4 regions of the Streptomyces sp. NPDC007084 genome follow, and region 1 is predicted to be linked to each of the others. Evidence: riboswitches for the same ligand, from Rfam matches in the RefSeq annotation. Region 1 holds a riboswitch; each other region holds the start of a gene.

Region 1 (5,562 bases):
GGTGCCCACCAGGATGGTGGCGAGCACGATCCAGAAGGCGGCCCCGCTGAACGCGTCCTCGGGCGCGGTCCGCGCCAGGTACACCGCCGCCCCGGCCATCGAGGCGTAGACCGTGACCGCGAAGACGACGCCGAGGGCCCGGTGCAGCCGGGCCCGGCGGCGTACGGCGGTGAGCACCTGCGCGGGACCGAGCAGCATGAGCAGGCCGCCCAGGACGGAGTGCGCGATCAGCGGGACGAGGCTGTGGCGGTACGGCTCGATCCGGGTGGCCAGCGCGTCCGCCACATAGCGGGGCGAGACCATGTGCCCGAGGATCCACTCGCCGAACGCCGGCGCGCCGGGACGCGCGTACGGCCACAGCTCGGTCATCGCGATGGGCGCGTAGCCCACGCACACGGCCGAGACCGCGATGACGGCCACACGGCGCCAGGTGGTGCCCGTCAGACGACGCACGGCGACTCCCCGCTCCTGGCCGCGATCCGACCATCGATAGTCTGGTTTGGACTATCGAGACGGTAGGGCCGGGCGGCCACCGGGGTCAACGGTCTGACGCGTCCTCGTCCCGGCGCTGCACCCACTGCCAGAAATCGACCATCATCCGCTCGTACCGGATACCGAACTCCAGCGCGTCACGCTGCCCGCGGGTCAGAAACTCCCCCACGCTCTCGGCCAGTTGCTCGTAGTCGCCGAGGGTGCGCCGGTGCTCGTCGAGCTGTACCGGGCCGAGCAGTTCGGGCCGGCCGCCGAACCACAGTTTAAGGATTCCGCGCTCGCGCGCCTCGACCGGCACGAACGCCGTGTCGTCCAGCCAGTCCCGCAGCGCGGCCCTGCCCTCGTCGGTCAGCGTGAGCACCCGGCGGTTGCGGCCGCTTTCCTGACGCACCTGCGCCAGCAGCCCGGCCTCCAGCAGGCGGTCGCACTGGGCGTACACCTGGGCGTGCGGGACGGACCAGAAGGGCGCCACCGTGCGCGCCGCCTCCCCCTTGACGTCGTACGCGCTGGCCTCGCCGAGCTTGTCGATGACGCCGAGCACGAGGAAGGAGGCGGTGGTCAACCGTGCGTCTGCCATGGGACCGACCGTATCGCCACCGGATCACCGCGTGGCACGCCCGTCGTCAGGCCGTTCCGGGCTCCCGACGCGAAGAAGCGGCGGGTGACCGTCACAATGCGGGGTATACGGGCGATCACACAGCCGACCGCACTTCAGGCCCGCGGGGCACGCACGCTAGGAGTTCCTGTGACCACCTACGTCATCACCGTTCCCGGGACGTTCGTCCACGGCGTCTCGGACGCCTCCCGCGCAGATGTCGAACGCAGGCTGCGCCCACAGGATCCGCAGAACACGGAGCTGGGCGAGACCGAGGAGCTGAGCCTGCTGACCGTCGACGAGAACCACACCTTCTCGGTGCGGCTGGAGGTCGAGGCCGCGGACCGGCGCGCCGCCGAGGAGGAGGCCGTACGGCTCGTCTCCGGCGCGCTGCGCGACAGCGGCATCTCCGAGGACGACGCCCCGCTGGGGCCGGCCGCGGTCACGGGGATCGACAGCGAGTTCTGAGCCGCCGGGAGCCCGGGAGAGCACCGGAGCGGTCGGTCACGGCGTATCCGTGGCCGACCGCTCGGGTGCTCAGAGCCGGGCCTCGGGGCGGCGCCTCAGAGCCGGGTCTCGGGGCGGCGCCTCAGAGCCGGGTCTCGGGGCCGCTGCGAGGGCCGGTCCCCGGGGGCCGGACCTCGCAGCGGTGACAGGCCGGTTCTCAGACCGGGCGTACGGCGGTGTGGATCGTCGCCTGCCCGGCGGGGTGGACGGGCTCCTCCGTGATCCGCCCTCCCGGCCTGGGCGCGTGGACCATCAGGCCGTCGCCGACGTAGAGGCCCACGTGGCTGTGGTCCTCGTGGAAGAAGAGCAGGTCGCCGGGCTGGACCGCGTCCAGCGGTACGGCCGGTCCGATCCGTGCCTGGTCGCCCGCCGTCCGGGGCAGCAGCACACCGGCGCTCCGCCAGGCGGCCTGGGTGAGCCCGGAGGGGTCGAACGAGCCGGGTCCGGAGGCACCCCACACGCACGGCCTGCCGACCTGGGCGCGGGCGAAGGCGACGGCCTCGGCGGCCCGTGTGTCGTACCCGGTGACCGGCGGGGCCATGACGGCGGCGATGCTTCCGGTGTCGAACCCGGCGTTCGGATCGGCGGACCAGGGGGCGCCGGGGGCGGGCTGCTCGACGGGCGCCGGCCACACCGTGCGCCCGGTGTCGTCGGCGGCCTGGGCCACCGGGGCGGGCGAGGCCGACCAGGCGTCCGGCAGCGGCTGATAGGCGACGGCCCCGACCGGGTCCGGCACGCGTGTCGCGGGCTGGTTCCCGGCTCCCGTGGGCTGCCACGGGGCACTTTCCATCGGCTGATACGCGGCTGCCGCGACCGGCAGGGACAGGTGCTCCGTCGTCGGGTACGTGCCCGGCCCGGCCGGCGCCGACAGGTACTCCGCCGCCGGGTACGTGAGCGACGGGAGGGCGGTTTCGCCGAACGGCTGCTCCACGGGCGGGTATGCGGCCGGTGTCGACGCGTCCAGCTCGGTCCGCCGCGCGGTGTGCCGGGCCAGCATCTCCTGCGCGGCGGCCAGTTTGCGGCGGGCGCGGTCCTTGCGGAAGCGCGGGGAGGAGGTCTCGGGAGGGAGCGCCGGTCCTGGCACCGCCGGGAGGGAGCCGGTGGCCGCGGAACCCGTGGCCGCGGAGCCGATGGCCGCGGAGCCCGTGGCCGCGGAGCGCTGGTCGGGGATCGCGGGGGTGGGCCAGGTCGTCGGCTCGGACACCGGGCCCGCGGTCAGTTCGAGAACGGGGCGTGCCGTCAGCTCCGCGACGGGAGCCGCGGCCGGGCCCGCCGTCAGCTCCCGTCCGGCCGCGGCGGTCGACTCGGCGGCGGGGAGGGCGCCTTGGGAAAGCTGCTGGGCGGCGGGAAGTTCCGCGGAGCGCTCCCCCGCCCGGCGCGTGGCCTCTCGTCCGCGGTCCGGGCGCCGGTCGGCCGGGAGGACCGCCGCGACGGTGGGCCCGAGCCGGGAACGCGCCCCGTCGAACCACTGCCGCATCAGATCGTCCTGGGCCGGATCGACGGCTCGGCGCTCCTCCACGGCCGGCGGCCTGCCGGTGAGCCGTCGGGCCACGGCACGCCGGTCGCCCTGGCGGGAGAGGCTCGCGAGAGCGCGGGTCGCGTTGAAGTTGCCGGTGTCGTCCTCGGCCCGGTCGTAGAGGGAGGCGAGCCGTCGGCGGACTTCTTCGCCACTGGGCTGGGTGCGTTCCGGCGCCATGAAGGTGGCACTCCTTCCGTCGTCCGCCTACCGGGTTAGCTGTCGGGTTCGGGCGGACGGTTCCGGAAGGTATGCCCTACGACCTGTGCCCCGTAAGGCAGTTGGCCGATTCACCCCAGGTTCGGTGGGTCCCCGGCTCCGGCTGCACGAGGGCAGGGCCGGACTCGGCGGAGGCCGCACCGCCCGGCGAGTTCGCCGGAGGGAGTCGGGCGGCCTGGTCGTCAACTTAGCCAAGTTGTGAGCCCCATGTGAAGATCCACGTCCCAGATGTCCGATACATTTTCGTGACCTTCATCGCATCGGCGCCGTTGTGCGACGACGGAAGCACACGCCGTACGCGAATCGGCTTACGGGGCAGTCCCGTTCGGCGCGGAAGTCCTCCGCGAGGAGGTCTCCGTACAGCCGGGTCCGCACCTCGCTCGGGGCTTGCGGCCGCTCGCGCGCGGACGTTCGGCGGCGGCGAACGGAACTGACGGCCCCTGACGGCTCGTTCGACATCGGCGAACCGTCGATGCTCGCGCCGTGACCGGTTCTGGCCGAACCGGCCGGATGACCACCGTGGGCGCCTCACGGCCCTAACGTCGAGACACGGAAGGCCCGCGGACGGCCCTGAGAGCGAGTCGAGGATTCCCCCGTGCACGATGCACCGATCTATGCCCAACTGATCTCCGAACGCGGTGACATACCGACCCTCGTGCGGAGCGAAGCCCGGCGGCTGCAGCGCGACTTCGAGTGGATCCTCAGCTGGGATCCGTCCACGGGCGGCCCGCTCCCCGGAAGCGCCGCACGCCCCGGCACCCGTGCACGCGGGACGACCGGCTCACGCCGTCCCTTCTCCCCCGACCCCGCGGACCGGCTCGACTCCGCGTAGGAACGGTGGTCGAACAGACGCATGGGGTCGGAGGTCGAGCAGACGCCTCGGAACGGTGGTCGAACAGCGTCGATGGCCGGGCAGCCGTGGCCCGGCGCGTGCGGGCCCGCCTCAGAGGACGCCGGGTTCGCCGTTCGGTCCCTCGGCGGGCAGCGCCTCGACCGGGCCGTCGGCGCCGGACAGCAGAGCGGCGACCGCCGAACCGGTCACCTCGTGCCAGGTCCGCGCGCGCCGCAGCATCGCATGGTCACCGCCCGCGACCCGCACCGCAGTCGCCGAGGAGCCTTCCCGCGCGGCCCGGCGCACCAGCGCGAAGGAGGCCGCCGGCTCGGTGATCCGGTCCTGGTCGCCGTGCAGTACGATCACCCGCTTGTCCCGCAGCTGGGCCACCGGCTCGCCGGCCGGGCACCAGGGCGCGAGGGCCACCACGGCCCGGACCTGCGGCGCCGCGGCGGCGCGCAGCGCGGCACGGCCGCCCATCGAGTGGCCGACGAGCACCACCGGCACCTCCCCGACCAGGTTGGTGAGTTCGGCGAGGGCCCGGCGCACGTCGGCGACCGGATCGGTCGCGGCGCCGTTCCAGCCCCGTACGCGGTAGCGGACCTCGCCCACGAAGACGTCCCGGTCGGGCACGGCGCGCAGCACGGCGCGCACGAAGGGCCGCATGCGCAGGCGGGAGACGTGCCAGGGACGCGACGGGGCCAGGCTGTCCGCGCGTCCGCCGTGCAGGACGAGCACCGCGGCCCGCGTCGGGCCCTTGGCCCCGCCGGCTGGCCGGTGCGGCACCAGCGCTGTGAGCGGCCTGGCCGCTCCGGGCCGCTGCCCCTCGCGGTCGGACATCCGCGCCGAGCCTCGCATGACACCTCTTCACCGTCGAAAACCATCAAAGCGCCGTCGACGCCCACCACCCTGGGCCGCCAGCAATCCTTGCCGCCGCCCCCCTCGGTATCCGTAGCCGACACGGCAGCGGCTTGGTGACACCTCCGAGCCTAGGATCCCGGTCGCCAAGTGTGGTGCCCAGGCGGCCAGTTGACCTGTCGGCTGTGGGGACGCCATGACCGGTGCGCGGTGTATCACTCGGCGCCCCCGGGACGCGTACCGTGGCCGCCGCGCCACTCCTGGTAGAGCCGCCACAGCCGCTCGGCGCGCGGGCAGCGGCCCGACTCGCGCCGGCACGTGCGGCAGTCGCCCACGTGGCCGATGTAGGCGGCCTCGGGGGTCTCTCGACCCGGTTGTGGATTCGTCATGGCCCTCGGCACCGGTCGGTGCGACGCGCCCGTACGCGACGTCGCTTCTGATGCCGTACTTCCGTGCCGGGGCACGCGGCGGATGCGGCCGGGGCGGGGTTTTCGCGGCGCGGTCGGCGAGGCCGCGCGCTCCGCCGGGCCGGTTCAGTCGAGC
Region 2 (5,562 bases), on a different contig from region 1:
TGCCGCCGCTGCGGTACTGGGCCGCCGCCATCGAACCCAGGGCGTCGCGGGCGGAGTTGAGCCGGTCCTCCTTGCGGGCCGCCTCGTCGCGCAGGGTCCGCAGGTGCTTCTCGGCCGTCTCGGCCTTCTCCTTGGCGCCGTTGTACTTCTCGGCGGCGACCTCCGCCTCCTTGTACAGCGTGTCGACCTTGGCCTTCACCTGTGCCGGGGAGAGCTGGGGCTCGGCGTGGCCGACGCCGTCGAAGGCGGTCGCCGTCGCCGCGCCCGCGAGGGCGATGGTGACCGCTGTGCGGGCCGTGCTGCCGCCGATCGAGCGCTGCTTGGTCCTGCGGTGCGCTGCCACGAGGGCCCACATCCTTCCGTACGACCGCCCCTTGGCGGGCCGGTCAAGCGGTGACATGTCCGGCGGCGGCTCACACAGGGGGAGCGTGCCGCCGCCGGACCTTCTCGGCGGTGGTGCCCGGCCGGCCGCCCCTGACCCGGGCGGTGTGGTGGGACGCCGGTCACCTGGGGGAGGACGCTAAACCTGGGGACACGGCGCCGGTGACTCCATGTCCGTAACTGTCGCCATTGGACCGCCCGCCGACCGAACCCGACCGTTCTCCCGTCCCGCCCCCGACGGCTTCACCCGGCACCCTGACCGATGCGCCCAATCCCGGCCGGGGGGAGGGGCGCGAGTGCTATGACCGGCGTTCCGTGACCGGAGGGGCGGGGGAGGGCGGCCCGGGGGAAAGGCCTACCGGGGGCCGAGGAAAGGGGGGCCCGAGGGAGGGGCCGGGGAAGGGTGGCCCGGTGGGAGGGCGCCGCGGGACCTCGGATTAGGCTCCGGCCCCATGGACGTACTCATCCATCTCTTCGTCGGCCTGCACATCATCGGCATCGCCGCGCTCCTCGGCGGCTTCCTGACCCAGATGAAGGCGATGGCCCGCGGCACCGCCCGCTTCGTCCCCGCGATGCTGCACGGCGCCCTGACCATGCTGGTCACCGGCGTGGCCCTGGTCGGCCTCAACCAGGCCGACGACAACACGGTCAACACCGTGAAGATCGGCGTGAAGCTGGCCCTGCTGATCGTGATCCTGGGCCTGGTCTACGTCCAGCGCGACGAAGAGAAGATCAACAAGAACATCTTCGCCACGGTGGGTCTCCTCACCACCGCCAACATCTTCATCGCGGTCCTCTGGACCTGAGCCGACCGGACCTGAGCCGACCGGACCCGGGCCGGGTGGACCCGAGCCGAGCCGACCGGGCCGTCGCGCGGGCGTCCACGATCGCGGCGGCGGCGACCACCAGCCAGGTCGCCACCGCGATCCACAGCAGTACCTGGCCTGTCGTGTGGAGGCCGGGGGCGGTGTCCAGAGCGGTGGCGGTCATCAGGGTCGCCACCGCCGTCATGCCCATCGGGAAAACCGTCGCCCAACGGCGTACGTCGTAGTGCGGGCGCGGCCACACCGCCTCCGCCACGAACAGCACGCAGTACCAGGCGAGGTCGAGCGCGAGCAGTACGCCGGTCGCGACGCGCAGGACGCCCTGGTCGTCGCTGTTCCACAGGTACGGGTTCACCTCGTGCGCGGCCACCAGCTTCGAGCCGGCCAGCGCCGAGATCGCCAGCGCGCCCCCGGCCACCCACTGGTCACCGGCGCCGCGCGCCACCTGCCATAGATCGAAGTGCGCGAAAGCCACCCCGTAGAGCACGATCCCCAGCCAGAACAGCACCAGCGCCGCATGCGTCAGCCACTCGCACCCGAGGGCCGTCGCGATCGTCGAGCCCAGCACCGCGAGCCCCTGAGTGGCCACGCACATCAGGAACACCCCGCCCGGCATGTGCCCCCGGCGCAGATTGCGGGCGACGGCCACCAGCAGGAACGGCCAGAGCAGCGCGGCCAGCGCGAGCAGCGCCTCGGCGAGACCCTGCCACCCGAGGAGCGACAGCCGCGTACCGAGCACCGTCGTCGCCGCGACCGCCGTCAGGCCGGGTGGCGTCCCCGCCTCCCGGCGCCACCGTTCCCGGTCCCGCACCAGCCGCAGGACGAAGTCCGCCGCCAGCGCCAGCCAGGCGATCACCGCCAGGACCAGCGCGATCCGGGAGACCGTCTCATGACCAATCAGGTGCAGGCCGATCGAGATGATGCCGGTGGCCATGACGGCGGCCCCGGCGGCGGGCGGGCGCCGCGCCCACCACGCGGGGAGCGAAGGGCGATCGGGCGTAACCGGCATTTCGGGCATGCGCCCGATGCTAGGGACCACGGGACCGCTTGGCGGCGGGCCACGCGCGCGTGACCCTTATTTGGCCTCCACGCGCGCGTGACGCCGATTTGGCCTACACGCGCGCGTGGAGGCCAAACAAGAGGTAGAGGCCGAACAAGAGGGGGTGGCGGGGCGGTGGGGTGGCTAGGCGGGGCGTACCACGCTGTGGATCGCCGACGTCCCGTCGTAGTAGATCGACTCCTCGCGGACGTACGCCCCCGGCTTCGGCGCATGGATCATCATGCCGTTGCCGATGTAGAGCCCGACATGGCTGATGTCGCCGTAGAAGAAGACCAGGTCACCGGGTTTCGCGTCGGCCAGGGAGACCGTCGTGCCGGCGTTCACCTGGTCGTAGGTGACGCGCGGGAGGGAGACGCCGGCGGCCTTCCAGGCGGCCTGGGTCAGCCCCGAGCAGTCGTACGAGCCGGGCCCGGTCGCGCCCCACACGTACGGCTTGCCGATCTGTGCGCGGGCGAAGGCGACCGCCTTGCCGGCCTTCGTCGCGTACGAGGGGTCCGTGGCCGTCGAACCGGAGCCGCCGGTGCCCGACGAGCCGGAAGAGCCGGAGGAGCCCGACGTGGACGTCCCCGACCCCTCGCCCGCCTCGGCCTTCTCCTTCGCCGCCTTCTCCGCCGCCGCCTGCTCCCGCGCCAGCTCGGCAGCCTTCGCGGCGGCCTTCTCCCGCTTCTTCTTCTCGATCGCCGCCAGCCGCGCCTTCTCCTCGGCGGTCAGCTTCGACAGCAGATCGCGCGCCGCGCCGAGCTTGCGCTGCACCGCCGCCTTGGACGACTTGAGCGCGTTCTGCGAGGTGGTCAGCGACTGAAGGCTCTCGCTCGCCTCCGCCCGCTTCCTGGCGGTCGCCGCCTGCTCCGTCACGTAGTCGTCCACCGCCGCCTTCTGGCGGTTCGTGAGACGGCTCATCAACTGCGTCTGGTCGAAGTAGTCCTGCGGGTCGTCGGCGAGCAGCAGCGTCGCGGTGCCCGGCGTGGACGCCCCGGTGCGGTACTGCGCGGCGGCGAACGTCCCCAGCTCCGCACGCGCGGAGTTGAGCTTCTCGGTGCGCGCTGCGACGTCGTCCAGGAGGCTGTCGACCCGCTTGCGCTGCTTGGCGGTCTTCTCCCGGGTGGCGTTGTACTTGTCGGTGGCCGTCTCGGCCTGGTGGTAGAGGTCGTCGACCTTCTTCTGGACCTCTTCGAGGCTGGGCCTCGGCTCGGCCGGGGGCGCGGCGTTCGCCGTCTGGGAGAGCAGGGCCACGGAGGTGAGGGCCGCTGTCGCGAGCGCCGGGGTCCGTATGCCTGCCACGCGCGTACCCGAAGGACGCGGCTTGCGGTGCGACGCCAAGAGAGGCGACTCCTTCCGTCATCCGCCTACCGGGTTAGCTGTCGGGTTCGGGCGGGTGGTTCCGGAAGGTTTGCCCTACGGTCCTGGCGCCACAGGGCGGTTGGACCGATTCACCCCAGATCGGTGGGTCCCCGGCTCCGGCCGCCCGCTGGGCGGTCCGAACTCGGCGGAGGCCGCTCGGCCCGGCGTCGTTCGCCGGTCGCGGTCGGGCGGCCTTCGAGCACGCTAGCCAACTCGTGTGGCCCGTGTGAAGGTTGGAGTGCGATATGCCCGATACATTTTCGTGACCTTGGCCATGCGGGCGGCGCGGGGGCGCCGGGGATGCGTGGTGTGCGCCACTTTGCGGGGGTGTCCGAGGGCTGCTTCCTTGTTGCCGCCGAGCTGCTTGTGAGCGGCCTCACGGGTGGGTCCGTCGCGCCCTCCGGTGAGGCCGCTCGCCCGCCTGACGCTCGCCGGACGCCCGCCTGACGGCCCTCGGGGCGCCCGCAGGACGCCCGTCCTACAGCCCTCGTGGCGCCCGTCCGACGGCCCTCGTGGCGCCCGTCCGACGGCCCTCGTGGCGCCCGCCGGACGGCCCCGGGAGCCCGCCGGCCCGGCCCCGACCTGCGCGTACGGTCACTCGCGGCCACCGACCCGTCACCGCCCGGTCACGGACCGGTCGCCGCCGGGTGCCCCGGGATCGGGGCGGGATTCTCGGGGTGGCGGCGGGGTGTCAGTGGCTCGGCCTAGACTCGGAGAGCGATGAGCAGCCTCTTTGACGACAGCTTCCTGGCGGACCTCAAGCCCTCCGCGGCCCACGAGGACGAGCACCCGCCGCCGCCCGAGGACGAGCACGCGCCGGAGCCGGTCGCGGACGACCTGTTCGGCGGCCGGTTCGACGTGCCGCCGAGCCGGGACGCGTACTACCGCGACGGCGCCCCCCGCCCCGCCGTGGACCCGGCGGCCCTCCTGGAGGGGCTGAACGAGAACCAGCGCGCGGCCGTGGTCCACTCCGGCTCCCCGCTGCTCATCGTGGCCGGCGCGGGCTCCGGCAAGACCCGCGTGCTCACCCACCGCATCGCCCACCTGCTCGGCGAGCGGCATGTCCACCCCGGCCAGATCCTCGCGATCACCTTCACGAACAAGGCCGCGGGCGAGATGAAGGAGCGCGTAGAGCAGCTCGTGGGCCCGAGGGCCAACGCGATGTGGGTGATGACGTTCCACAGCGCCTGCGTCCGCATCCTGCGCCGCGAGAGCAAGAAGCTCGGCTTCACCTCGTCCTTCTCGATCTACGACGCCGCCGACTCCAAGCGGCTCATGGCGCTCGTCTGCCGCGATCTGGACCTCGACCCGAAGCGGTTCCCGCCGAAGTCGTTCAGCGCCAAGGTCTCGAACCTGAAGAACGAGCTGATCGACGAGGAGGACTTCGCCGCCCAGGCCACCGACGGTTTCGAGAAGACCCTCGCCCAGGCCTACGCGATGTACCAGTCACGCCTGCGCGAGGCCAACGCGCTCGACTTCGACGACCTGATCATGACCACGGTCAACCTGCTGCGCGCCTTCCCGGACGTCGCCGAGCACTACCGCCGCCGCTTCCGGCACGTCCTGGTCGACGAGTACCAGGACACCAACCACGCGCAGTACGCCCTCGTGCGCGAGCTGGTCGGCAGCTCCGAGCATCCTGTGGACGTACCGCCGAGCGAGTTCGACCTGCCGCCCGCCGAGCTGTGCGTCGTGGGTGACGCCGACCAGTCGATCTACGCCTTCCGCGGCGCCACCATCCGCAACATCCTCCAGTTCGAGGAGGACTACCCGAACGCGACGACGATCCTCCTGGAGCAGAACTACCGCTCCACGCAGACGATCCTCACCGCCGCCAACGCGGTCATCGAGCGCAACGAGTCCCGCCGCCCCAAGAACCTGTGGACGAACGCGGGCGCGGGCTCGAACATCACGGGCTACGTCGCGGACACCGAGCACGACGAGGCGCAGTTCGTC
Region 3 (5,562 bases), on a different contig from region 1:
CCCGGCGTCGACATCGTCCCGACCGGACCGGGACTCGACTGGCGGAAGCTGCTGGAACACCTGCGCGACGTGCGGGGTGTACGCCGGCTGATGGTCGAGGGCGGCGGACGCGTCCACACCCAGCTCGTCACGGAGGGCCTCGCCGACGAACTCCAGCTCGCCGTGGCGCCCCTGTTCGTCGGGCAGCCGGACGCGCCCCGGCTGTTCGGGCCCGGGGCCTATCCCCCCGGGCGGATGCGGCTCGTCGAGACCCGGCCGGTCGGGGACGTCGTCCTCATCCGCTACGTCCCCACCGCCCCCGGCACCGGCCGGACCGCCTCCGCCGCCGACGGCCGGTGGCTGGCCCTCGCCTGCGAGCTGGCGGCGGACTGCCCGCCCTCGGAGACCGCGTTCAGCGTGGGCGCGGTGGTGGTCGCGGCGGACGGCACCGAACTGGCCCGCGGCCACTCCCGCGAGGGCGCCGATCCCCTCGTACACGCCGAGGAGGCCGCCCTCGCCAAGATCGACCCGGCCGACCCGCGGCTGCCCGGTGCCACCGTCTACAGCAGCCTGGAGCCGTGCGCCCGCCGTGCCTCCCGGCCGGCCCCCTGCGCCCGGCTCATCCTCGACGCCGGTGTCCGCCGGGTCGTCACGGCCTGGCGCGAGCCCGACACCTTCGTCCCGGACGCCGACGGCAGCGCCCTCCTCACCTCCGCGGGCGCGGACGTCCTCCTCCTCCCCGAACACGAACACACCGCCAAGGCACCCAACCGGCACCTTCTGGCACCCCGGTAACCACGTGCGCCCCCCCGCCCCCGGGATGCCGTACACTGGTTCTTACGACGCGGGGTGGAGCAGCTCGGTAGCTCGCTGGGCTCATAACCCAGAGGTCGCAGGTTCAAATCCTGTCCCCGCTACTGAAGGCCAAGGGCCGGAACTCGGATTCACGAGTTCCGGCCCTTGGTGTTGGTACCTCTAGTCGGTCCCTCTAGTCGGTCCCTCTAGTCGGTCCCCCTTGTCGGTCCCCCTGCTGGTCCCCGCCGCCTGGTGGCCCGGAATCCCTCGGTCGGGCCACACCGGTCGCCCGGCGAGCGGGCTGCGGGTCTGCTGGACGGGTGGGTCAGCCAGGAGGTGAGGAGCGGGCCGGAGAACTCGACGACCGGGCCGACCGCCCGTCCCCCGGTGATCCGCGGGCGACGCGCGCATCCGCCCCCTCGGGCGACTCCGGGCACGGTCCGGCGGGCAGCCGCCCGGGCCGTATCTCCGTCGTGCGCGCGCTCGTCCGGGTGCTGCCCGTCCTGCTGGTCATCGCCGGGACCTGCTACGACTACTTCACCCCGGCCGGTTTCCCCGCCGCCCCCCTCTTCACCGCCGCCACACTGATCGCCGCACCCCTGTACTCGCTGCGCGGCACCGTCCTCACCGGCGTCGCCGCCGTCGGCGCGCTGCTCTTCGCGCACCTGCGGCTCGGCGTCGCCCTGCGCAGCGACGCGGTCACCGAGGTCGTCACCGTCGCCACCGCGGCCGCCCTCGCCGTCGTCGTCAACGTCCTCGTGCGGCGCAGCGACCAGCAGCTCGCCTCCGTCCGGGAGATCGCCGAGCTGGCGCAGCGGGCCGTGCTGCCCGAACCGCAGGCGCGCATCGACGGTCTCGACGTGGCCGCGCGCTACGAGGCGGCCCAGGCGGACGCGTTCATCGGCGGGGACCTGTACGCCGTGCAGGACACCCCGTACGGCGTGCGGCTGGTCGTCGGAGACGTGCGCGGCAAGGGGATGACGGCGGTCGCCGCCGTCGCCGTGGTCATCGGCGCGTTCCGCGAGGCGGCGGAGCAGGAGAGCACCCTGGAGGCGGTCGCGCAGCGGCTGGAGCGGGCGCTGAAGCGCGAGGGCGCCCGGCGCGCCAACCTCGACGCCGTCGAGGGGTTCACCACCGCCGTGCTCGTGGAGATCCCGCACGACGAGGAGGTCGTCCGCGTCGTCAACCGCGGGCATCCGCCGCCCCTGCTGCTGCACCCCGACGGCACGCTCCTCCCGCTCGCCGGCGGGCCCGCCGCGCTGCCGCTCGGGATGAGCGACCTGGCCGTCACCGCCGACCGGGCGGTCCCGGCCCGCTTCCCGCGCGGGGCGACCCTGCTGCTGCACACCGACGGCCTGTCCGAGGCCCGCAACGCGCGCGGCGAGTTCTACGACCCGGCCGCGCGGCTCGCCGGCCGGATCTTCGCGGGCCCCGAGGCGCTGCTGAACGCCCTCGCCGACGACGTCCGCCGGCACACGGGCGGCGCCCTCACCGACGACATGGCGCTGCTCGCCGTACGGCGCGGCTGACGGGCCCCTACGGCGCGGCTGACGGGCACGTACGGCGCGGCTGACAGGCACGGACGAGTCCGCCCGTCGGGCACGTACGGGTCCGTCCGGCCGTTGTCACGAGGGGTGACCGAACCGTGCCCCTCCGCATAACAACTGACATACCGTCAGACCTGTGTGCTCCGGTGCGGCGCGGTCAACTCGCCCGTCTTTCACCGCCCCTGACCCCAAAGTCCTGGCCAAAAACCGTTAACGATCACTCAGAACAGCTTGGAAAGAGGTAGCCGGGTCTATTAACGTTCGATAACGCAGCGCGGTCGTCCCAGCCGTCACAAGAGACGGCTCCGTGCGCACGCGCCGAATCCCGCAAGGGAACCGGGGAACCACCAACTTGGGGTGAATCGAGCGGATCTCCGCCGTGGAGACACGGTGGGTATACGCGCGTAGGAGACCTTCCTGCTCCGAACCCGTCAGCTAACCCGGTAGGCGAGAAGGAAGGAAAGGAGTGCGCCCACGTGGCGTCCAACCGGCCTGCCCAGCCAACCTCGTTCGCACCGGATGACCCCCAGTCCTTCGGCTTCGCCTACGGCAAGGACGAGGGCCCCTGGGAGGAGTGGAACCCCACCGAGGATTCCGTCCGCCCGGTCCGTGGCCGGCACCGCGTGGGAAAGCAGCGCGGCGGAGGACTCGCCCGCAGCTCCACGGTCCTCGGCGTCGGAGTCATCGCCGCCGTCGGCGCCGGTGGCATGGCCACGGCCGCGCCCGGCAAGGCGCCCGTCTCCATCTCACTGCCCGACCTCTCCTCGGTCACCCACTCCGCCAAAGCGCTGATCAGCGACGGCGCGGACGCGGCACCCGAGGGTTCCACGACACCGCTCACCGGCGCCGGACTGACCACCGAGGACGCCGCCCAGGGCAGCACGGACGCCGGTGAGGCACTGCGCGCCCGCATCATGCAGCAGGCCGAGTCGCAGCAGAACCAGGTCGACAGCGCCGCCCAGAAGGCGGCCGAGGCCGCCGCCGCGAAGCAGGCCGTCGCCCTCGCCACCAAGCAGCAGGACGCCGCGAAGGCCAAGGCCGCCGCCGCGAAGGAGAAGGCGGAGGAGGAGGCCAAGGCGAAGGCCGAGGCCGAGCGGCTCGCCGAGCTGGCCAAGAGCTACACGCTGCCGACCTCCTCGTACACCCTGACCTCGCGCTTCGGCGAGGCCGGTGCCCTGTGGTCCTCCGGCTACCACACGGGTCTCGACTTCGCCGCGCCCACCGGCACGCTGATCAAGGCGATCCACAGCGCCACCGTCACCGAGGCGGGCTGGGCCGGCGCGTACGGCTACCGCACGATCCTCACCCTGGACGACGGCACCGAACTCTGGTTCTGCCACCAGTCGTCGATCAGCGTCACCGCCGGCCAGAAGGTCGCCACCGGTGACGTGATCGGGCGGGTGGGCGCGACCGGCAACGTGACCGGGCCGCACCTGCACCTGGAGGTCCACCCCGGCGGCGCCGCCACCGGCGTCGACCCGATGGCCTGGCTCCAGAGCAAGGGGCTCAATCCCTGATCCCCGGGGGCCTCGCCGGCTCTGACCTCCAGGGTTCCTGGATAGCCCGATAGCCCGATAGCCCGATCGCCGGATAGCCGGATAGCAGCCCCTGGTCCCCGGCGTGCCCGGATACGAGGGGCGTGCGGGGCGCGGGTGGAATACCGGCATCCCGTGCGGGCGTTGGACCCGGGCATGACTTCTCTTCGCAAGCTCGGCTCATCCGACCTCGAGGTCTTCCCGCTCTCCCTCGGCGGCAACGTCTTCGGCTGGACGGCGGACGAGACCCAGTCCTTCGCCGTGCTCGACGCCTACACGGCGGCCGGCGGCAACTTCCTCGACACCGCCGACGCGTACTCGGCGTGGGTCGACGGCAACGAGGGCGGCGAGTCCGAGACCATCATCGGCAAGTGGCTCAAGGCCCGCGGCAACCGCGCGGACGTCGTCATCGCGACGAAGGTCAGCCAGCACCCCGCCTACCCCGGCCTCTCCGGCGCCAACATCAAGGCCGCCGCCGACGCCTCGCTGCGCCGCCTCGGCACCGACCACATCGACCTCTACTACACGCACTACGACAAGACCGAGGTGCCGGTCGAGGAGATCATCGGGGCCCTGGACGAGCTGGTGAAGGCCGGCAAGGTGCGGCACATCGCCGCCTCCAACATCTCCCCGGAGCGGCTCCAGGAGTCCCTGGAGTTCTCCGACCGCGAGGGCCTCGCCCGCTACGTCGCCCTCCAGCCGCACTACAACCTGGTCGCGCGCGACACCTACGAGGGCCCCCTGCGCGAGGTCGCCTCCCGCGCGGGCCTCGCCGCGGTGCCCTACTACGCGCTGGCCTCCGGCTTCCTCACCGGCAAGTACCGTCCGGGTACGACCGTCGACTCGGCCCGCGCCGCGGGCGCCTCCAAGCACCTGGAGACGGAGCGCGGGCAGCGGGTCCTCACCGCGCTGGACGAGATCGCCGAGGCGCACAACACCGCCGTACCGACCGTGGCCCTCGCCTGGCTCGCCGCCCAGCCGACCGTCGCCGCGCCGATCGCCTCCGCCCGCACGGTGGAGCAGCTCCCGGCCCTGCTGGGCGTCGCGGACCTGTCCCTGACGGACGCCGAGCTGTCCCGGCTGACCGAGGCGTCGGCGTAACGCCCGGCATAGCACCTGGCACACCGCCCGGCATGACGTCCGGCACGACGTCAGGCACACCGCCCGGCGCAACACCTGGGTGAGCCGAACCGAAGTCAGCCCAGCCAAGCCCCCGCCCTGCCCCGCCTCGCCCGTCACGGGTGCGGGGATCTAGGGCGTGTCGTTTGGATCATGTGGCGGGTCGCGGGGCAGGGCACGCACATCTGCGGCGTTGTCGTCGGTTGCCGACGCTCCGCGTCGTCGCCCTCCTCCGCCTTGCAGCTGCACGCACCCTGCCCCGCTCGGCCCAGCCGACAAGGCGCCGCACTCCGGCGCCACCTGATCCAAACGACACGCCCTAGGTGCGGTACGGGTGCGCGTCGTACGTCGGGTACGGATTCGGGTCGTACGCCGCGTACGGGGACGGGTGCGGATGCGGGAACGGCACCGGTGGCTGGTGGTACGGCTGTCCCGGCGGGGCGGCGTAGCCGTAGCCGTGCGCCGGCCAGGGCGGTGGCGCGGGTAGCGGGGCGGTCATGGCCGCCGCGTAGGCGAGGGACGGGCGGGCGACCTCCCGGCGGCGCCACAGCTCGTGCAGCAGCTCCCGCTCCCGTACGACGAAGTCG
Region 4 (5,562 bases), on a different contig from region 1:
CGCGGAGACCAGCTCCTCGTAGTACTCGGTCATCTCGGCGGCCGAGCGGGACTTGCCCTCGAACTCGTACTTGCCGTCCTTGTAGAACTCGGACGCGGCGACGTCGAGCGCGAGCGCGATCTGCTCGCCGGGGATGTAGCCGGCCTGCTTGATGGCCTCGACGATGAGGTCGAGGGCGGCGCGGTTGGACTCCAGGTTCGGGGCGAAGCCGCCCTCGTCGCCGAGGCCGGTGGACAGGCCCTTGGTCTTCAGCACCTTCTTGAGGGTGTGGTAGACCTCGGCGCCCCAGCGCAGCGCCTCGGAGAAGGACTCCGCGCCGATCGGGGCGATCATGAACTCCTGGATGTCGACGTTGGAGTCCGCGTGCGACCCGCCGTTGAGGATGTTCATCATCGGAACGGGCAACAGGTGCGCGTTCGGGCCGCCCAGGTAGCGGAACAGCGGCAGGTCCGAGGCCTCGGAGGCGGCGTGCGCGACGGCGAGCGAGACGCCGAGGATGGCGTTGGCGCCGAGCGAGCCCTTGTTGTCGGTGGCGTCCAGGTCGAACATGGCCTGGTCGATCAGGCGCTGCTCGGTGGCGTCGTAGCCGACCAGCTCCGGGCCGATCTGCTCGATGACGGCGAGGACGGCCTTCTCGACACCCTTGCCCTGGTAACGGTTGGGGTCACCGTCGCGCAGCTCGATGGCTTCGAAGGCACCGGTGGAGGCGCCGGACGGAACGGCGGCACGACCCGTGCTGCCGTCGTCGAGGCCGACCTCGACCTCGACCGTGGGGTTGCCTCGGGAGTCCAGGATTTCCCGGGCTACGACGACGTCGATGGACGGCACGAGCATCTCCTTCTGGGATGTGACGCGAATACGCAGGGCTTGGCTAGTCCTGCGGGACGAGCCTAACCGGCCCGGGGGGATCGGCCAGCCGATCGACCACCCCTTGGGCAGAACTCGGGGTAAATATTGTTCCCGATCGGAACAAAAACGAAATGAAAAACCCCGCTCCGGCGCGTACGGGGGAACACGCGCCGGAGCGGGGAGCCCGGAGCCGCCGGGCCGGGACGTGCCCGCCGTCCGCCGAGGGCGGGCACGTCCGGCCGGAGCGGCCTCGATCGGTGGCGGTCCGGGGTGCGGCCCCCGTCGGCCGGAGTACCGGGGTACGGCCCGGGCCGGCGAAGGCCCGGAGTACCGGGGTACGGCCTCGGCCGGCGAAGGGCCGGGGGTGCCGCCTGGATCAGCGCAGGTGGAGCTGCTGGCCCGGGAAGATGAAGTCGGCGTCGTCGATGATGTCGTGGTTCAGCTTGAACAGCTTCTGCCAGCCGCCCTTGACGTGGTGCTTCTGGGCGATCGAGCTGAGGGTGTCACCCTTGACGACCTTGTACTCGCCGTCGCCCTTCTTGACCTTCTTGCCGGTCGGGGTGGTGACGGTCTTCTTGGCGGCCGGGCGCTCCTGCGAACGGGAGGCGGGCTGCTCGGTGGTCCGGGTGCTGTGCGACGCGCTCGGCGCCGAGGAGCCGGAGGAGGCCGAGGGCTCCGAGGGGGCCGCCGGGGCGGAGTCGCCGCCGCTGTACGCGGCGCCGGACAGGCCGGTGCCGCAGGTCGGCCAGGCGCCCTTGCCCTGCGCGGCGAGGACCTTCTCGCCGACGGCGATCTGCTGCGACTTGGAGGCCTGGTCGGCGGTGGGGGCGTAGGCGGTGCCGCCGTACGCGGCCCAGGTGGAGGACGAGAACTGCAGGCCGCCATAGTAGCCGTTGCCGGTGTTGATCGACCAGTTGCCGCCGGACTCGCACTGGGCGACGGCGTCCCATTCGGAGCCGGTCGCGGCGGAGGCGCTGCCCGCGGCCATCAGCGGGGCGGCGATGGCGACACCGGTGACTCCGGCGAGCGTGGCGACACGGGTGGCCTTGTTCGGGCGGCGGTGCTTGCCCTTGCTGGAAAACAGCATCGAGTGATCCCCTCACCGACGCCTGCGAGGTGAGCTGTCGGGTTCGGGCCGGTTGAGTTGCCCGGCCGCACGGTCACGGTCCCTTGCGGAACCGCGGCGCGCGGCTTTACCCCAAGCCGTCCCCGGGTGTCTCTCAACTCCCGTTCGCGGCGCTTACCTTGGGTCCCCCGCTCCTGCCTACGGCGCTTGACGCGACGACTGTTCCCGTACGGCCGCTGGCAGGATTCGGCGTTGCGACCGTCGGGGCCCGCTGTGGCGAGCGATCACGACCGTAAGCAGTGGGCCGCCTGATTTTCAAAGACGATCAGGGCTTCTGAGACTCATGTCTCACTCGCGCCAAACCGGACATTCACGAGCGAACCATGACGTGAACTCCCGCTACTTTTCGACCGTTTCGCCATCAAGAGCAAGGCTCTGACCGGGCAGGATGACGTCCGGATCGGCGCCCACGGTCTCCTCGTTCGCGGCGTACAGCCCGGTCCATCCGTCCTCGAGGTCAAGGGCGTCGGCGATCGCCCACAGGCTGTCGCCGGCGCGCACGACGTAGGTGCCGTCGGCGGCCTCGCGGGAGCCGTCCGAGCCGCGCGAGGCGTGGCGCCCGGAGGCGCTGTCGGGCCGGCTGTCGCCGACGGCGTCGGCCGCGTCCTCGTCGGCGCTGCCGCCGCGATGCCGTCCGGGGGTGGCGGACGTCTCGTCGGAGGGCTCCGAAGAGGTGCCGCTCCGGCCGGACTTGCCCGACTTGCCCGACTCGTCATCGTCGGCCTTGGGCGTGCCGGAAGCATCCGGATCGTCCGCTTCGTCCGTACCCGCCGAGGGGTCGGACTTGGTGGTGTTACCGGTCGCCTTCGGGGAGGCGGTGTCGCTCGAACCGGACGAGTCCGACGACCCGGATGATTCCGACGAGTCCGTGGAGGTGCCGGCGGACGCCCCGGTGGACGGGGAGGCGCCGGGCGAGGTGGACAGGCCGGAGGTGCCGGCGGTGTCGTCGTCCGACGCGGCGTCACCCATGCCCGTGTCGACGTCGACCCCGGCCGAGTCCTTGCTGAGCCCGGAGAGCGGTCCGCAGGTCGGCCACGCCTTGAGTCCCTGCCCGTCGAGCACCTTCTCGGCGACGGCTATCTGCTGCGAGCGGCTGGCCTGGTCGGGGCTCGGCGCGTATTCGAGGCCGCCGTACGTCTCCCAGTTGTCCTGGGTGAGCTGGAGGCCGCCGTAGTAGCCGTTGCCGTTGTCGGCGCTCCAGGCGCCGCCGCTCTCGCACTCGGCGACCCGGTCCCAGGTGGTCCCGTCGGCCGCGCTCGCGCTCGTCGCCCCGAGGAGCGGGATCGCGATGGCCGACCCGGTCACGCCTGCGGCGACGATGAGGGCCGGGGCCTGACGGGGGCGCCGGTGACGGCCGTTCCCGGAGAGCATGCGGAAGCCTTTCGCGTGACAACGGGGTGACTACGGCACCTACGGCGAAGTGATGAGCGCCGGGGCCGCGTTGATGGGTGAAGGTAGCCGGACTCGAACGCTTGTCACAAGTCGATGCAGCGCAGATCACGTGAAGATCACAGTTATGACGGCGTGTCAGTTGACGTCGCCCGCCGGACCGCTCGGCCGAACGCCCTTCCCGCGCCCGCGCACCCCTCTGCGGCACCGCCGCCCCGGCTACCCGGATGAACCGGTTCCGGACTGTCCGACCGGGGTGAACTCGACCGGAAGCGTGCGCAATCCGCGCATAATGAGCCCGCCGCGCCAGCGCAAATCGGCCGAATCTCCAGCGAGTTGGAGGTCGGGAAGGCGGGTGAGGAGGGTGGCGAGCGCGGTCTGCCCCTCCAGCCGGGCGAGCGGCGCGCCCAGGCAATAGTGGATGCCGTGGCCGTAGCCGAGGTGCTGATTGTCACGCCGGGACAGATCGAGGACGTCCGGCCGCTCGAAGCGCTCGGGATCGCGGTCGGCTGCGGCGAGCACGACGAGCACCGGGTCACCGGCCGCGATGTCCTGCCCGCCGATCCGCACGTCCTCGGTCGCGAACCGCCAGGTGGCCAGCTCCACCGGCCCGTCGTAGCGCAGGAGTTCCTCCACCCCCGTCTCCAGCAGTCCGCTCTCCCCGGCCGCCAGGGAGGCCTGGAGGCGGGCCCGCTGCTCCGGGTGGGTCAGCAGCGCGTACAGCCCGTTCCCGATCAGGTTGACCGTGGTCTCGAAGCCGGCGAACAGCAGGATGAAGGCCATCGCGGCGGCCTCGTTCTCGGTGAGGTGCTCGCCGTGGTCGGAGGCGCGGATGAGCCCGGAGATGAGGTCCTCCCCGGGTGCGGGCTCGGCGGGCAGCGCCTGGCGCTTGCGGTGGATCAGCTCGGCGAGATAGCCGCGCATCTTCTTCACCGACCGGGCCACCCCGCCGCGCGGGCCGCCGCCGTGCCGGATCATCATCCCCGCCCAGTCCCGGAAGTCGTCCTGGTCCTCCCGGGGGACGCCGAGCATGTCGCAGATGGCGTAGATGGGGAGCGGGAACGCGAACTCGTGGATGAGGTCCGCCGACCCCTTCTCCGCGAACCGGTCGATGAGGTCGTCCGTCAACTCCTGCACCCGCGCGGAGAATTCGGCCACGCGCCTGGGGGTGAACGCCTTGCTGACGAGCCGGCGCAGCCGGGTGTGGTCCGGTGGGTCGATGTTCAGCAGATGCGTCATCAGCTCGGCCTTGCGCTCCCCCGGGATACCGGTCTTGCCCTTGGCGTGCGCGGGCTCGTCGTGATGCGCGGGGTTCTTGGAGAGCCGCTGGTCGGCGAGGGTCTGCCGGGCGTCGGCGTACCGGGTGACGAGCCAGGCCTCGACCCCGCTGGGCAGCCGCGTGCGGTGCACCGGCGCGTGTTCCCTGAGCCAGGCGTACGCCGGGTAGGGATCGGTGGCGAACTCCCAGGTGAAGAGTTCGGGGGCTCGGCTCGCGGGGGTCTGGTGCTCGGTCACTCCCCGACCGTATCCGCAGCGCGCCCGAACGCCGGGGCGGGCCGGTGCGGGGGCGGGCCGGCGTGGACACGGCGACGCGGTCGTCCGGTTCACCCCGGGCTGTCCGCACATCGGAGACTGTTTGACTCGGCCGCGCGGCAGCTCCCACATTCACGCAGTGGACCCCGAAATACTCAAGTCCAGCTTCGCGGTCGTGGAACGGCGGGCCGAGTTCGCCGTCAAGTACTTCTACGCGCACCTGTTCCGGCACCACCCGGACATCCGCGCGCTGTTCCCGACGGACTTCCCCGAGGACATGGAACGCCAGCGGGACCGGCTGTTCGCGGCGCTGACCTTCGTCATGGACCGCCTCGACGATCCGGGGCTGCCCGACTACCTGCGCGACCTCGGGCGCGACCACCGCAAGTACCTGGCCCAGCCGGACCACTACGCGGCGGTCGGGGCGAGCCTGATCGCCGCGTTCGCCGCCGTCGCCGGCTCCGCCTGGCGCGGGGAGACCGAGAAGGCCTGGTCGGAGGCGTACGGGGCGATCGCGAACATCATGCTCCAGGGCGCCTGGGAGGCCCAGCACCACGGGGAGCCGCCCTGGTGGGACGCGGAGATCGTCGCCCGTACCCGGCACGGCGACGACCTCGTGGTCCTCACCCTGCGCCCCCGGCAGCGCCTCACCTACACCGCCGGCC

What was found. A riboswitch is a leader RNA that binds a small molecule or an ion and turns the genes downstream of it on or off. The one in region 1 is predicted to bind cyclic di-AMP.
Region 2: linked by a shared signal. The riboswitch ahead of AB0912_RS31680 (NlpC/P60 family protein) and the one ahead of AB0912_RS07100 (NlpC/P60 family protein) in region 1 are both predicted to bind cyclic di-AMP.
Region 3: linked by a shared signal. The riboswitch ahead of AB0912_RS00070 (M23 family metallopeptidase) and the one ahead of AB0912_RS07100 (NlpC/P60 family protein) in region 1 are both predicted to bind cyclic di-AMP.
Region 4: linked by a shared signal. The riboswitch ahead of AB0912_RS15250 (transglycosylase family protein) and the one ahead of AB0912_RS07100 (NlpC/P60 family protein) in region 1 are both predicted to bind cyclic di-AMP.

Annotation. Positions count from the first base shown of each region.
Region 1 covers NZ_JBEYFY010000005.1:150,090-155,651, forward strand. The annotation lists gene AB0912_RS07085 (DUF2306 domain-containing protein) at 1-453, opposite strand, end outside; gene AB0912_RS07090 (PadR family transcriptional regulator) at 539-1,069, opposite strand; gene AB0912_RS07095 (hypothetical protein) at 1,238-1,555, shown strand; gene AB0912_RS07100 (NlpC/P60 family protein) at 1,752-3,290, opposite strand; cyclic di-AMP (ydaO/yuaA leader) riboswitch at 3,299-3,470, opposite strand; gene AB0912_RS07105 (hypothetical protein) at 3,925-4,161, shown strand; gene AB0912_RS07110 (alpha/beta fold hydrolase) at 4,273-5,019, opposite strand; gene AB0912_RS07115 (hypothetical protein) at 5,235-5,408, opposite strand; gene AB0912_RS07120 (beta-glucanase) at 5,553-5,562, opposite strand, start outside.
Region 2 covers NZ_JBEYFY010000067.1:6,607-12,168, reverse strand. The annotation lists gene AB0912_RS31695 (NlpC/P60 family protein) at 1-343, opposite strand, end outside; gene AB0912_RS31690 (hypothetical protein) at 834-1,187, shown strand; gene AB0912_RS31685 (tellurite resistance/C4-dicarboxylate transporter family protein) at 1,165-2,223, opposite strand; gene AB0912_RS31680 (NlpC/P60 family protein) at 2,389-3,585, opposite strand; cyclic di-AMP (ydaO/yuaA leader) riboswitch at 3,593-3,764, opposite strand; gene pcrA (DNA helicase PcrA) at 4,327-5,562, shown strand, end outside.
Region 3 covers NZ_JBEYFY010000001.1:21,915-27,476, reverse strand. The annotation lists gene AB0912_RS00085 (dihydrofolate reductase family protein) at 1-774, shown strand, start outside; tRNA gene AB0912_RS00080 (tRNA-Met) at 823-896, shown strand; gene AB0912_RS00075 (PP2C family protein-serine/threonine phosphatase) at 1,239-2,303, shown strand; cyclic di-AMP (ydaO/yuaA leader) riboswitch at 2,628-2,786, shown strand; gene AB0912_RS00070 (M23 family metallopeptidase) at 2,798-3,838, shown strand; gene AB0912_RS00065 (aldo/keto reductase) at 4,013-4,957, shown strand; gene AB0912_RS00060 (PrsW family intramembrane metalloprotease) at 5,295-5,562, opposite strand, start outside.
Region 4 covers NZ_JBEYFY010000015.1:31,580-37,141, reverse strand. The annotation lists gene eno (phosphopyruvate hydratase) at 1-834, opposite strand, end outside; gene AB0912_RS15250 (transglycosylase family protein) at 1,226-1,936, opposite strand; cyclic di-AMP (ydaO/yuaA leader) riboswitch at 1,941-2,131, opposite strand; gene AB0912_RS15245 (transglycosylase family protein) at 2,315-3,346, opposite strand; gene AB0912_RS15240 (cytochrome P450) at 3,584-4,879, opposite strand; gene AB0912_RS15235 (globin domain-containing protein) at 5,037-5,562, shown strand, end outside.